3 regions of the Streptomyces sp. NPDC111507 genome follow, and region 3 is predicted to be linked to each of the others. Evidence: riboswitches for the same ligand, from Rfam matches in the RefSeq annotation. Region 3 holds a riboswitch; each other region holds the start of a gene.

Region 1 (3,238 bases), on a different contig from region 3:
GGCAGACCGAGTGCGGAGGCCGCCTCGTGCTGGCCCTGGTCGACGGAGAGGATGCCGCCGCGGACCACTTCCGCCGCGTACGCCGCCTCGTTGAGGCTCAGTCCGACGACCGCGACGACCATGTCGGTGGCGAGCCGGGACTCGTCGAAGGTGAGGAAGGCGGGGCCGAAGGGCACGCCGAGGCTCAGCGTCTTGTAGAGCGCGCTGAAGTTGTAGAGGAAGAGCAGGACGACGATGAGCGGCACCGAGCGGAACAGCCAGATGTAGACCCAGCTCACCGCGCGCAGCACGGGGCTCCTGGAGAGTCGGGCCAGGGCGAGCAGGATGCCGCCGAGCAGGCCCAACACGGCGCTGTAGAGCGTCACTTCGAGGGTGATGAGCAGGCCGTCGAGGATCGTGGGACGCAGGAACCAGTACGCGAACCGGTCCCACTGGAAGAAGGGGTTGGTCGCCAGCCCGTGGACGATCTGGGCGACCACGACGAGCGCGACGGCCGAGGCGATCCAGCGGCCGGGGTGGCGCAGGGGCAGCACGCGTCGTGCCGCGGCCGGGCGGGGCTCCGTCGTGCTCAACGGCACGGCGGAGCCCAGGGATTCACTCATGGAGGGCTCCAACGAATGCGGACACACCGCCGTCGGCCCGTACGGCGGCGGTGCGCGCGGGGACAGACGGATGTCAGGGGTACGGAGGGAGGAGAGGCTCATCGACAGCACGCCGGCGGGGCGGCGGGCGAGGGAGGTCGAGCCGTGCGGACGTTCAACGCCGCGGAAGGCGGAAGCGGTCAGCCCTGACAGCGACAGCGGGCACCGCGGGAGCTACGACACAGTGCGGCGGCTGGGCAGCCGTGGCGCCGCGAAGCGGTCGTCCCGTCAGCTGCGTACATCGCGTTCACCGTCACCATTCCGCCCCGCTGGGCCTCGAACGCACCGGAATCGATCCGGTCCGATGCGGCGTAAGTTAGGCACGGCCCCAAACGAATGTCAACGCGCTCCGGCCGGAACGACCACGTGGTGAGACCGCGCATATGCCTTCTTGACGGCTCAGCGGACCGCACCGAGACTGACGGGGACGGTCACGATTGTCAGCGCCCGTCGTGCGGGTTCCTCCCGTTCGACGCGGTTATCGGCCCCGGCCCGCTGACAGGCAACCCTTCCACCGCGACGGGGTGCCCCGGGTGACGACCGGGTCCCGCCGGCGCGGCGGGGCAAGCGTGGTCTCGCCTCTCGCGAGCCCCGGACACGGGAGCGATGAGAATGGCCAGGAGGAGCACGAACGGTCTGACCAGGCGCCTGCACATCGATCTGCAGCGGGTCTCCAGCGCGTACTGAGCGCTCCGCTGGAAGTGCCGGGATGTGCCGTGGATCGTCTGCGGCGCCCTCGTGGCTGGTCGCGCGGTTCCCCGCGCCCCTTCAGGGCGCTGCCGCACCGCAGCGGACTTCACCCGACCCGCTTCGTCCGGTCAGGCACGTCCCGCGATCCGGACCGGCTCGTACGTCAGCGCAGTCACTCCGTTCCGCCACCGCCGCCCAACGGGTCGCGGGGGCTTCGACGTTGCCTGGAGAGTCATGCCCAAGACAGTCTCGCTCGCCGCCCCTCGCCCCCACCGCATCCGCAGCCGCATCGGCGTCGGCCTGGCCGGCGGTTTCTACCCGGCGCCGCACCGCTATCAGCTGTACCTCGCCGAGGGCTGTCCGCGCTCGCTGCGCATCTCGATCACCCTGGAGCTGCTCGGTCTCCACGACTCGGTCGCCGCCACGCTGCTGACGCTTTCCGCCGAGACACCCGAGGCGTTCGCCGCACTGCGCGGCGCGTACGAGGCCACCTGGCACCACTACGACGGTCCGCTCACCGCGCCCGCGCTGTGCGACCGTTGGAGCGGACGGATCGTGAGCAACCACACGCCGGACATCCTGCGTGACCTCGCCGGACTGCCGGTCTGTCAGGGCGAGGCCCGCCTCCCCCGGCTGAACCCACCGGCCCTCATCGCGGACATCGACGCCTTGCGCGAACTCCTCGACCGGGACGTCACCCTCGCCGCGCGGGCGCTTGCGCGCACCACGGCACTCCAGTCGCTGGACGGGCAACTCGCCTCGCACGTCTACGCGTTGGGCGACGAGCTGACGGCCGCGGACGTCGATCTCTGGGTGGCCCTGACCCAACTCGGCCCGACGGAGTCCCTCTCCCCCTATGGGCGGCTCCGGGACTACGTACGTCGGCTCGACGCCCACCCGGCCTTCCACGGCACGGTGCGCTGAGCGCGTACGCCAAGGTCGCCGGGGCCGGTAGGGCCGTAGGGCCCGGGCCCCGGCGCCACGTCGGCTCAGCCCTTGGCGCGGGTGAAGACGAGCGTGCCGGTGACGGTCGTCAGGCCGCGGATCATGCCCATCTGGTTCCAGCCCATGTCGAACTGGTCGCGGTCCACGGTGAACTCCGCGGTGAGCGTGACGGTGTCGGCGCTCGCCCCGGTCACCCGGCCGGTGACGGGCTGCGGCCGGCTGATGCCGCGCACGGTCAGCTGCCCGTTGATCTCCACGGTGTCGTCCTGACCGAGGACGGCGTCGCGGACGGCGAAGGTGATCGTGGGATGGCGGTCGGCGTCGAAGAGGTCGGCGGAGCGCAGGTGCGTGTCCCGCTTGGCGTTCTTCGTGTCCAGGGACGCGACATCCAGGGTGATGGTGCCGCGGGCGGTCCCGTCGGGCTGGACCTCGCCCTCTCCGACGACTCCGGTGAAGGTGCCCTTCACGGTGACCATGCCCCACATCGTCTTGTGCTTGATGGCGACGGTGGTACGGGCGGGGTCGAGCTGCCACAGGCCGGTTTCGACGGCGACGGTCATGAGAGTTCTCCAGACGGTTACGGGCAGTGCACAGGGGTGCGCGACGCACGGGGCACGCGGCACACGGGGACTGTGGGGACAATGCAGTCATCCAAATTTGGATGACTCCACGCTAGCCGGTTCTTCAAATTTGGACAACCGGTAGACTGTGACACTATGGCCGACCCTTCCGCCCCCGCTGACCTGCCCGAACGCGAGCCGTCGGGCGACGGTGAGCTGTTGCCCGCTCCGCTGCGGGCCTGGATGCGTCTCCTGGCGGCGGCCGGGGCGATCGAGCAGCAACTGCGCACCCGCGTCAAAGACGCCCTCGACGTCTCGCACGACGAGTTCCTGGTGCTGTGCCTGCTGGCCGACCAGCCCGGATCCAGCCTGCGGATGACTCAGATCGCGGAACTGCTGGGC
Region 2 (3,238 bases), on a different contig from region 3:
TGTCGAGCGCAAGGTGAAGGGCTCGGAGAGGCTGCGCTCCAAGCTCAGCGAGGGCTTCTACGGGGAGGACAGCCAGATCCCCAAGCCCACGGTCGAGGAGTACAAGGAGATCACGAGCGGCCACGGCCACCACTGATCCTGCGACCGGTTGACCGGTCTTCACTGATCGCCACGGCGAGAGCCTCCGTCCATTGCCTGGACGGGGGCTCTTTGCCGTCTCCGGGCCTGGATAGGGTGTTCCCATCTACACAAGACGTCCCTTGGCCGGGACGACGGACCCAGGAGCGGCTTATGAGCGCTGTGAACCCCGCTGGAGGCAACACCGCGGCGGGCCGTTCCTGGCCCGTGGTGCTGAACGGCCTGCTCGAGGGCCGCGACCAGAGCGCGGACGACACGGCCTGGGCGATGGACCGGATCATGAGCGGCGAGGCGACGGACGCGCAGATCGCCGGGTTCGCGGTGGCGCTGCGGGCCAAGGGCGAGACGGTCGAGGAGATCTCCGGTCTCGTCCGGACGATGTACGAGCACGCCAATGTGATCGAGGTGCCGGGGGACACCGTCGACATCGTCGGTACGGGCGGTGACGGCGCGAAGACGGTGAACATCTCCACGATGTCGTCGATCGTCGTGGCCGGGACCGGCGCCAAGGTCGTCAAGCACGGCAACCGGGCCGCGTCCTCCGCGTCCGGTGCCTCGGACGTCCTGGAGAAGCTCGGCGTCAATCTGGACCTGACGACCAAGCGGGTGGCCGAGGTCGCGGAGGAGGCCGGGATCACCTTCTGCTTCGCGGTGAAGTTCCACCCGGCGCTGCGTCATGTCGCGGCGGCGCGGGGGCAGTTGGGGATCCGGACCACGTTCAACGTGCTGGGTCCGCTGACGAACCCGGCGCGGGTGAAGGCACAGGCCGTCGGAGTCGCGGACCTGCGCATGGCGCCGATCGTGGCGGGCGTGTTCGCCGAGCGCGGCAACTCCTCGCTCGTTTTCCGCGGCGACGACGGCCTGGACGAGCTGACCACCACCGCGACGTCCCGGGTCTGGATCGTCCGCGACGGCAAGGTCACCGAGGAGCGCTTCGACCCGCGTGACGTCGGCCTCGAACTCGTCCCCGTGGAGGCCCTGCGCGGCGCCGACGCGTCCTACAACGCGGACGTCGCCCGTCGCCTGCTGGGCGGCGAGACGGGGCCCGTACGGGACGCTGTGCTGCTGAACTCCGCCGCGGCCCTCGTCGCCCTGTCGCCGACCGACGCGCCGCTCGCGGACCAGCTCCGTGCCGGGATGGTGAAGGCGGCGCAGGCGATCGACTCGGGGGCGGCGAAGCGCACGCTGGAACGCTGGGTGGCGGCGAGCCAGTCGTAGTCCGCGGGCCGGTGGGGGTTGCCCGCGCAGTTCCCCGAGCCTCTTCAGGGGTGCGGGGAACTGCGCGATCTTTGGGCCCACTCGGCGTCCCGGTATACGGACGCCGGGTTGCGGGTGGAAGATCTTGTGGCAGGATGCCGTATCAGGTCATGAGCGACAGCCATCAGGCCCCGGCCGGCTGTCCGGCAACCCTCCGTCCGTGGCGGGGTGCCCCGGGTGAAGACCAGGCCGTAGGCAGCGAGGTCTACGGCAAGCGCGGACCCCTCGAGAATCCCAGGGGTCCTGGTCGTTCGAGGGAGCCTTCTGTGAGCAAGCGAATGCGATAGGGCGTAGAGCCCCGCCTCCGCACACCCCTTTTGCCTTTCCTCCCTGCGCCGAGCCGTGCAGTCGCACACCCGTACCCCCGTGCGCCCGGCCCGCGCAGCGATTCCGCCTGCCTCTCACAGGAGCTCGCCATGTCTGTCTCCACCGCTGCCGCCGACCAGACCGTTTGTGCCCCTCTGCCCGTTCTGGGGCGAGATGTCACCGTCCCGCTCGTGACCGGCGGTGAGGTCACCTACGCCGCGCTCGACTACGCCGCCAGCGCCCCCGCCCTCCAGCGGGTGTGGGACGACGTCGCCGCGTACGCCCCGTACTACGGCAGCGTGCACCGCGGCGCCGGGTACCTCTCCCAGCTGTCCACCGACCTCTTCGAGAACGCCCGCAGGACCGTCGCGGAGTTCCTCGACTGCCGGGGCGACGACCAGGTCGTCTTCACCCGCTCCACCACCGACTCCCTCAACCTGCTGGCCGCCACCCTTCCGGCCGACTGCCAGGTGTTCGTCTTCGAGACGGAACACCACGCCTCGCTGCTGCCGTGGAAGGACGCCCAGGTCACCTACCTCAACGCGCCCCGCACCCCGCAGGAGGCCGTGACGGCCCTGGAGCGGGCTCTCGCCGTCCGAGACCCCCACGGCCCGGCCTTGGTCTGCGTCACCGGCGCCTCGAACGTCACCGGCGAGCTGTGGCCGGTGCGCGAGCTGGCCGCCGCCGCGCACGCGCACGGTGCCCGGATCGTCCTGGACGCCGCCCAGCTCGCCCCGCACCACCCGGTGTCCGTGCGGGACCTCGACGTCGACTGGGTCGCCTTCTCCGGGCACAAGCTGTACGCGCCGTTCGGCTCCGGCGTGCTCGCGGGCCGCGCCGACTGGCTGCGCGAGGCCGAGCCGTACCTCGCGGGCGGCGGCGCCAGCCGCAAGGTCACGCGGCGGGTGGACGGCGGCGTGGACGTGGAGTGGCATGAGAGCGCGGCCCGGCACGAGGCCGGTTCGCCGAACGTGATCGGCGCCTACTCCATCGCCTCCGCCTGCAAGGCGCTGACCGAGGCCGGTTTCGACACGCTCGTCGCCCGCGAAGAGCAGCTGATCGGGGCCGTCCGCGCCGGTCTGGCCGAGGTGCCCGAGGTCCGCGTCCTGTCGCTCTTCGGCGACGACGCCCCGCGCGTCGGCGTCATCTCGTTCGTCGTCGAGGGCTGGAACAGCTCGCACTTCGCGGCCGCGCTGTCCGCCGAGTACGGGATCGGGGTGCGGGACGGTCTCTTCTGCGCCCACCCGCTGGTGCGGACGCTGCTCGGCAGTGATCCGCAGACGCAGGGGGAGTGCGGGGCGCCCGAGGCGGCGCCCGGGGAGAAGTCCCTCAACGCGATCCGCGTCAGCTTCGGGGCCGGTACGCCCGACGAGCATGTGGAGCGGTTCGTGCGCGCGGTGCGGGAACTGGTGCGGGACGGGGCGAAGTGGAACTACCGCACGGAGGACGGCCGCTGCGTCCCGGCGGCCTGAGGTCGGCCGGGGGTACGTGGGGGCGCCGCCCCCACATCCCCGAATGAACCCCGCGCCTGTGCCTA
Region 3 (3,238 bases):
ACTGGCGCCGGAACTCCGCGTCGAAGACCGGCTCCAGCGGGGTCTGGTACAGCATGTGGTGGACGAACCACAGCACGGAGTTGGCGATGCCGTTGTACGCGTCCGCGTGCACGTCGGCGTCGATGTCCAGCATCCGTACGCCGTCCTCGGCGACCCCGCGCCGGACCGCCTCGCGGTCGCCGTCGCCGAGCGCCGAGCACACCCACAGGGCCCCCGCGTCCGGCCCGATCGCGGAGAGGCCCGAGACCAGCCCGCCGCCACCGCGCCTGGCGCGCAGCGAGCCGTCCTCCTGGACCTCGTAGGTGACCGGGCCGCGGTTGGAGGCGACGAGGATGTTGTGGGCGCCTTGCGTTGAAGCCATGCCTCGAAACTTAGCCCCGGGTGGAAACGCTCAAACGTTCCCTTCAGCCGTATGCCGTCCGCGGGCCGGTGGGGGCTTGTCGCGCAGCCCCGCGCCCCTGACGGGGAGCTTCTACGCCGCCCTTCGTTTCTGGTATTCGGAGATTTCGACCATCGGCGGACGTTCCTCCGTGTCCACCGAGTACGTGTGCGGCTCGAAACCGTCCCCGCCCCGTTCGAACTGGGTGAGGGCCGGGCGGATCAGGTGGCCGCGGGCCAGCCGGAGCTGGGCCGTGCGGTAGATCGCGGCGGACATCCGGCCCAGCGCCTGCCCGTCCTGGTGGCGGTGCTTGCGCACGCCCACGTCGACCTGGGCGAGCGCGTCCAGGCCCACCAGGTGCAGGGCGTCGACCAGCATGCCCAGCTCGATCCCGTACCCGACGGGGAAGGGGAGCTGTTCGAGCAGCGAGCGGCGGGCCGCGTACTCCCCGCCGAGCGGCTGCACGAAGCCGGCCAGCTGCGGCCAGTGCATGTTGAGGAGGGGGCGGGCCATGAGTTCGGTGACCCGGCCGCCCTGCCCCGCCGCACCGCCGAGCGGACGGTCGTACATCGCCTTGACGAGGTCCACACCGGGCTCGGTGAGCAGCGGCCCCACGATTCCGGAGACGAAGTCCGAGGAGAACTCCTTCAGGTCCGCGTCGATGAAACAGATGATGTCCCCGCTCGTCACGAGGAGGGAACGCCACAGCACCTCGCCCTTGCCGGGCACGGCCGGGATGCGCGGCAGGATCTCGTCCCGGTGCACCACGCGCGCGCCCGCCGCGGCGGCCACCTGCGAGGTGCGGTCGGTCGAGCCCGAGTCGACGACGACGATCTCGTCGACGAGGGGCACCTGCTGCATCAGGTCGTGGCGGATGACGGCGACGATCTCGCCGACCGTCTCCTCCTCGTTCAGCGCGGGCAGGACGACGCTCACCGAGGAGCCCGTGGCCCGTTTGGCGGACATGAGTCCGTGGAGCGGGCGATCGGTCACGGACCAGGAGCGATTGCTCAGCCAGCGCTCAGTTTCCTTCAGCACGGTCTGCGGCTCCTCACTGTCTGATCACCCGGTGTCTCACGGTGTGATCCATCTCGCGGTTCGGACGACTATCTCAACTGTCCTGGCCTTCGGTTACAGTCTTGAACAACGCGGATGACCATCGCATGTCGTAGATCATCTGGGGACCATCGCTCCACACGCACCACCGCACGACACAACCGAATACCGCTCATCCAGAGGGGCAGAGGGATACGGCCCGATGAAGCCCCGGCAACCCTCCAGCTGGTCCTGTCACATTGATGTGGCGAGGCTCCCGGCTCGGGAAGGTGCCAAATCCGTCTCACGGCGAAGTGCGTCGTGAGGAAGATGAGGAGAAAGGGCCTCGCCTCCATGGCTGCGCAGACTGTTGCACATTCGACCGTTGCAAGCACCACGAACCCTGTCGCGGGCGACACCACCACCGTAGTCGGTGTGGATCTCGGACCCGCCGCCGCGCTTTCCTGCCGCGAGTGCGGGCACCGCGTGCCGCTCGGCCCCGTGTTCGCCTGCGAGGAGTGTTTCGGCCCGCTGGAGATCGCGTACGACTTCTCGGCCTACGAAACCGAAGAACTCCGGGCGCGCATCGAAGCGGGCCCCGCGAACATCTGGCGCTATGCGCCGCTGCTGCCCGTCCCGGCCGACGTCGCCGACAAGCCGAACATCAACCCCGGCTGGACCAAGCTCGTCAAGGCCGACAACCTCGCCCGCGAGCTGGGCGTCGAGGCCGGCAAGCTCTTCGTCAAGGACGACTCCGGCAACCCGACGCACTCCTTCAAGGACCGCGTCGTCGCCCAGGCCATCGAGGCCGCCCGCGCGTTCGGCTTCACCACTCTCTCCTGCTCCTCCACGGGCAACCTCGCCGGCGCCGTCGGTGCCGCCGCCGCCCGCGCCGGCTTCCGCTCCTGCGTGTTCATCCCGCACGACCTGGAGCAGGGCAAGGTCGTCATGGCCGCGATCTACGGCGGCGAGCTCGTCGGCATCGAGGGCAACTACGACGACGTGAACCGCTTCTGCTCCGAGCTGATCGGCGACCCGGCCGGCGAGGGCTGGGGCTTCGTCAACGTCAACCTGCGGCCGTACTACGCGGAGGGCTCCAAGACCCTGGCGTACGAGATCTGCGAGCAGCTGGGGTGGAAGCTCCCCGACCAGCTGGTGATCCCCATCGCCTCCGGCTCCCAGCTCACGAAGATCGACAAGGGTCTTCAGGAGCTGATCAAGCTCGGACTGGTCGAGGACAAGCCGTACAAGATCTTCGGTGCCCAGGCCGAGGGGTGCTCGCCGGTGTCCGTCGCCTACAAGGCGGGCCACGACGTCGTACGGCCCCAGAAGCCGAACACCATCGCCAAGTCGCTCGCCATCGGCAACCCGGCCGACGGGCCGTACGTGCTGGACATCGCGCGGCGCACGGGCGGGGCCGTGGAGGACGTGAACGACGAGCAGGTCGTCGATGCGATCAAGCTGCTCGCGCGTACGGAGGGGATCTTCGCGGAGACGGCGGGTGGGGTGACCGTGGGTGTCACGAAGAAGCTGATCGAGAACGGGCTCCTCGACCCGAGTCTGACCACCGTGGTCCTGAACACCGGTGATGGTCTGAAGACGCTGGACGCGGTGGCGGGTACGGGTCTGACGGCGACCATTCGTCCGAGCCTGGACTCCTTCCGGGAAGCCGGGCTCGCGTAAGCGTCGTTGTTCGTCTGCGGGCCGGTGGGGGCTGGTCGCGCCCACGCGGCGGAGCCGCATATTCAGTCACGCCCCGCGCCCCTAAAAGCCCTTACCTGACCGGAGGTCACAAGAATGAGCGTTTCCGTCCGCATCCCCACC

Evidence for each region. A riboswitch is a leader RNA that binds a small molecule or an ion and turns the genes downstream of it on or off. The one in region 3 is predicted to bind S-adenosylmethionine.
Region 1: another riboswitch for S-adenosylmethionine. It lies ahead of ACZ7M2_RS13575 (putative leader peptide); the one in region 3 lies ahead of thrC (threonine synthase).
Region 2: another riboswitch for S-adenosylmethionine. It lies ahead of ACZ7M2_RS02220 (aminotransferase class V-fold PLP-dependent enzyme); the one in region 3 lies ahead of thrC (threonine synthase).

The regions. Positions count from the first base shown of each region.
Region 1 covers NZ_JBVKBU010000003.1:181,715-184,952, forward strand. Annotated here, with positions in the region: gene ACZ7M2_RS13570 (amino acid ABC transporter permease) at 1-602, opposite strand, end outside; SAM riboswitch class IV at 1,071-1,217, shown strand; gene ACZ7M2_RS13575 (putative leader peptide) at 1,254-1,328, shown strand; gene ACZ7M2_RS13580 (glutathione S-transferase C-terminal domain-containing protein) at 1,566-2,255, shown strand; gene ACZ7M2_RS13585 (YceI family protein) at 2,321-2,836, opposite strand; gene ACZ7M2_RS13590 (MarR family winged helix-turn-helix transcriptional regulator) at 2,993-3,238, shown strand, end outside.
Region 2 covers NZ_JBVKBU010000001.1:486,778-490,015, reverse strand. Annotated here, with positions in the region: gene qcrB (cytochrome bc1 complex cytochrome b subunit) at 1-136, shown strand, start outside; gene trpD (anthranilate phosphoribosyltransferase) at 292-1,356, shown strand; SAM riboswitch class IV at 1,502-1,618, shown strand; gene ACZ7M2_RS02220 (aminotransferase class V-fold PLP-dependent enzyme) at 1,812-3,173, shown strand; gene ACZ7M2_RS02215 (Lrp/AsnC family transcriptional regulator) at 3,236-3,238, opposite strand, start outside.
Region 3 covers NZ_JBVKBU010000004.1:569,918-573,155, reverse strand. Annotated here, with positions in the region: gene ACZ7M2_RS20285 (alpha,alpha-trehalose-phosphate synthase (UDP-forming)) at 1-361, opposite strand, end outside; gene ACZ7M2_RS20280 (glucosyl-3-phosphoglycerate synthase) at 473-1,417, opposite strand; SAM riboswitch class I at 1,605-1,751, shown strand; gene thrC (threonine synthase) at 1,769-3,097, shown strand; gene ACZ7M2_RS20270 (MoaD/ThiS family protein) at 3,212-3,238, shown strand, end outside.